One region of the Halobacillus trueperi genome, then DNA from elsewhere that is predicted to be linked to it. Evidence: riboswitches for the same ligand, from Rfam matches in the RefSeq annotation. Region 1 holds a riboswitch; the other holds the start of a gene.

Region 1 (2,204 bases):
AAATGATCGACGAAGATGAAGATGAAATTCTGACCATCTTGACAGGTGAAGAAGTCGACGAAAAAGATGTAGCAGAACTTGAATCATTCATAGAAGAAACGTATGAAGATCTGGAAGTGGAAATCCACAATGGTGGACAGCCGATTTACTCCTATATCTTTTCAATCGAATAAAACGTGCAGGAACGCAGCTGTTGGGGCTGCGTTTCTTTTATGCTTGTTTTCGAACCACCTTGACTCGAAGATGGTTTCGAATAGAAAAAACAACAATTAAGAGATAGCCGGATAGCAGGCAAGTGTACACAAACGTTAAGATCGAATCACTGACTTGGATCGAAGAAAGTAAAGTCCTCGAATTTGTAAGTATGATAAAACCTCCGGCCAATACACCTAGAACAGAAGAAGGAAGGGTTTTGACAAGCCAGGCGGCGATGGGTGCCGCCACAACACCGCCTATAACGAAAGATGAAATGAGCAGCCAGCTGAACTGGTCATGACCTAAAAAAATCAAAAAACCAGCCGTGGCTGAAATCGTTACCAGAAATTCGCTCGTATCCACCGTCCCGATGACTTTCCTTGGAGCGATCCCTGATTTAGAAAGAAGCGCAGGTGTATTCACAGGCCCCCATCCACCCCCTCCGACACTATCCAAAAAACCCCCGGCAATTCCAAGTGGCAAGAGGAAACGTTTGTTTACAGACTTTTTTTCTTTGGTATTTGTTTTTTTCGAAAGGTATAGGAAACGAAAAATGATATAAATCCCTAGTGTGAGTAGGAATATGGATATGTAAGGTCTAATGAATTCCCCTGATATATAGCTTAAAAATGCCGCCCCTAAAAAGGCACTGATGGCACCAGGAACTGCGATAATCATGACAAGGCGTTTGTCTACATTTCCAAATTTATAGTGGGAAAAGCCTGAAACAGCCGTTGTGGCGATCTGAGACATATGGATGGAAGCGGATGCTACAGCAGGAGCAAGTCCATAGGATAAGAGAATGGTTGATGAGCTCAGCCCAAACCCCATGCCGAGTGCTCCATCCATCAGTTGAGCAACAAAACCAATGAGAGCGAAAATCGTCAGTTTTTGCAAAGTGTACCACTCCTTTTAAATAGTTCAATGTGTGGAAAAATATATTTCATTATTCCTATGCATTTACTAGGTTTTATAATCAAAAAAAATAAAACTCCCCCATCTGAAAGAAGGGGGAGTAATCCGCACCTTATCTTTCAGCCTTCTGGCTGCTGGAATGAGCACCTTCTTAAAGGTTGCTGCGGGATAGTTAGACCAGGTTCCTCCCCCGACTCTTCATAAGGATCGTATGAGTGATTTTAAGAATAATTCTAAAACTAACGGACATGGTTTTATTTGTCAATCATATAGTATAAAAAAACATAAAAAATTGTGATTTTTCTAAAAAGCATTGACATATGATGCTAAGGAGCATAAGATTTGTATCAACTTGTTTTTCAGAAAATTTCATACCTTTTCTTATCTAGAGAGGTGGAGGGACTGGCCCTTCGAAGCCTCGGCAACGGATCTACACAGATACTGTGCCAATTCCAGCAAGTGTTAAGCGCTTGAGAAGATAAGGAGAATGTAGTTTACATTTATTCGTAAATGCCTTTCTTCTTATCGCGAAGAAAGGCATTTTTGCTTTAAGAAAGGAGGATGAAATGAAACAACCACTCGTCACGTACCAATCTTTTGAAAATCCATTTGAAGGGGATCCACCGAAAGACGACGATACCAAAGGAGCAGCGGAAGTCATTCGCTGGGCTTACACTCAATATGAGGACATTGTGTATGCCTGCAGTTTCGGAGCAGAAGGTATCGTTCTCATTGATTTGATTTCCAAGGAGAAGCCGGATGCCGAAGTCGTTTTTCTTGATACAGAAATCCATTTTCAAGAAACCTATCAGCTTATTGAAAAAGTGAAAAAGAGGTACCCGAAGTTAAACATAACGATGAAAAAACCTGAGATTACTCTGGAAGAACAAGCTGAGAAATTCGGATCCGCCCTTTGGAAACGGAAGCCGGATCAATGTTGTTACATCCGTAAAATTAAACCACTCGAAGATGCCCTAAGCGGGAGGAAAGCATGGCTGTCGGGACTGAGACGTGAACAATCCCCCAGTCGTCAGAATACGAATTTCGTTAACAAGGATGAGAGATTTAAATCCATAAAAGTATGCCCCTTGATT
Region 2 (2,204 bases), on a different contig from region 1:
ATCTCCTTTCGGGTTATGAATGAGGAACTTCAATCAACAGGGCCATTCCCTGGCCGCCACCGCCGCAAAGGGAAGCGATCCCTTTTCCTCCGCCGCGCCGTTTCAGTTCATTGGCAAGGGTCAAGACGAGCCGGAATCCTGTGCCGCCTAACGGGTGACCAAGAGCGATTGCGCCACCATTGACATTGACCCGGTCATAATCGATGCCAAGCTCGCGGCAGCTGGCGATCACCACACTGGCAAACGCTTCATTAATTTCAAACAGATCGATATCGTCAGTCGTCAACTGGTGTCTATCTAATAGTTCTTGGATCGCCTGCGATGGTTTCGTCTGTAAACTCGGATCTGGTCCGGCAATCTCTGACCAATCGATGATTTCAGCCAACGGATTCTGCCCGAGTGATTCAGCTTTCTCTTTCGTGGTAACGATCCCAACGCTCGCCCCGTCCGTCATCTGTGACGCATTGCCTGCCGTAATCGTGCCTTCGTTGGAAAAGGCGGGGGAGAGGTTGGATAACTTCTCGACTGTCGTTCCTTTGCGGATGCCTTCATCTTCTTCAAGCAAACCTGCAAAAGGAGCGATTTCCGGCTGCAGCCATCCTGTTTCTTGAGCCTTAGCTGCTCGTTGCTGAGAAAGGGCAGCATATTCATCTTGTTCTTCTCGACTGATTTCAAAGGAGCGGTTTTTCTCATCGGTAAGAGCTCCCATCGATACATCCGTTAAGGCGCACCACAAGCCGTCGTTAAGTAACGTGTCTTTGAGGATGCTATGACCGAGTCCTGCAGAGGCCCTTACTGGAGCGGTATGAGGAGCATTCGTCATCGAGTCGAAGCCACCGACAATGTATAATTCTCCTTCGTTCAGCTGCAGTCTACGGGAGGCATCCGTGATTGTAGCGATTCCCCCTAAGCAGACATTGTTCAATGTGATAGCGGGTGAACCGATGTCTACCCCTGCCTTATAAGCGACTTGCCTCGCAGGGTTTTGGCCACCGCCAGCCTGGATCACTTGAGCAAGCAACACACCATCCGCCTTTTCGGCTATCGGATTTCTCTCAATTAGAGCGTTTAATGCGTGCGATCCGAGTTCTGCTGCGGATTTCTTTTTCAAAGCCCCTTTCCATTTACCGAACGGGGTACGAATGCCATCTAAAAGTACGATACTCATCTATGTAGCCACTCCTTTTTTAAAAATAGAAAGAGCCCTCTTCACAAAAATAAGAAGAGGGCTCTTGGCTCTTCTTATCTTCCAGGATCATCTCCTGCAGGAATTAGCACCTTTTCAAGCGAATGCTTGATGGTTGCCGGGCGTCAACGGGCCAGTCCCTCTGCCTCTCTGGATAAGAAAACATTATTCAATTGAAAATATAAAACCTCTCTATCAGTGATAGAGAGGCTAGAGATTATGTAAATCTCTTATCTTCCTGAGCATTCACTCAGTAGGATTTGGCACCATGCTATCAATATAGCGGTTGCCGGGTTTCACAGGGCCAGTCCCTCCACCTCTCTGGATAAGATGTTCTTTCGTTATTTGGTTAAGTGCCATGTTAGCAAGGGAAAGGATCAGTGTCAATGGATTTTATAGAAAAGTGTGAAAATTAATTTTATTTGGCGCCCAATCTCAAGCGTGTTAGAAAACGAAAAGAAAGCTTAACAGCAGTGTTTTTCGCTAGTATTTCGTATCTTTATCGATTTCATATGTATTTGTGTTTTTTGGAGACTTATGTTGTTGATTACCAGCTAAGTTTATTCTTAATTGTAAAGTCGTTTTTTCTAGGAGAAGCAGGAATTTGGATGAATAGTGTAGTAAATATTTAGTACAAGAATCTACGTTAATTCTTGTCATCCTCGCTATTCCTAACATTAAAAAGAACCTGACGAAGGGATGCAGAAGCGAGGAAAGATATCAAATAAGGGGGCATACACATGGCAGAAGTATCTTCGATGAAACAGGCCGTTGATGTTTTACTTAAAAAGGGATTATCCAAGCGGGAAATCCTAACCAATGTAGATAACAGCCATTTCCCGTTTGAGGATGAAGAAGTTGTGATGACTTTTATTGATCTACAAATTGAGTGTTCCTCTGATGATGAATTTAACAAGTTGGTCGAGTATTTATATGGATTTAATTTGAATCAATAATAGATTTATTCAATTTCACCTCTTTGAGTGTCTGTAAGAGAATGCAGACAGACTTTTTGCTT

The links. A riboswitch is a leader RNA that binds a small molecule or an ion and turns the genes downstream of it on or off. The one in region 1 is predicted to bind S-adenosylmethionine.
Region 2: linked by a shared signal. The riboswitch ahead of DYE48_RS18715 (thiolase family protein) and the one ahead of DYE48_RS19120 (sulfite exporter TauE/SafE family protein) in region 1 are both predicted to bind S-adenosylmethionine.

What each region holds. Positions count from the first base shown of each region.
Region 1 is NZ_QUAE01000027.1:33,332-35,535, reverse strand. It holds gene DYE48_RS19125 (DAK2 domain-containing protein) at 1-173, shown strand, start outside; gene DYE48_RS19120 (sulfite exporter TauE/SafE family protein) at 211-1,092, opposite strand; SAM riboswitch class I at 1,220-1,317, opposite strand; SAM riboswitch class I at 1,489-1,595, shown strand; gene DYE48_RS19115 (phosphoadenylyl-sulfate reductase) at 1,677-2,204, shown strand, end outside.
Region 2 is NZ_QUAE01000025.1:39,846-42,049, forward strand. It holds gene DYE48_RS18715 (thiolase family protein) at 14-1,168, opposite strand; SAM riboswitch class I at 1,240-1,347, opposite strand; SAM riboswitch class I at 1,414-1,518, opposite strand; gene DYE48_RS18720 (hypothetical protein) at 1,927-2,142, shown strand.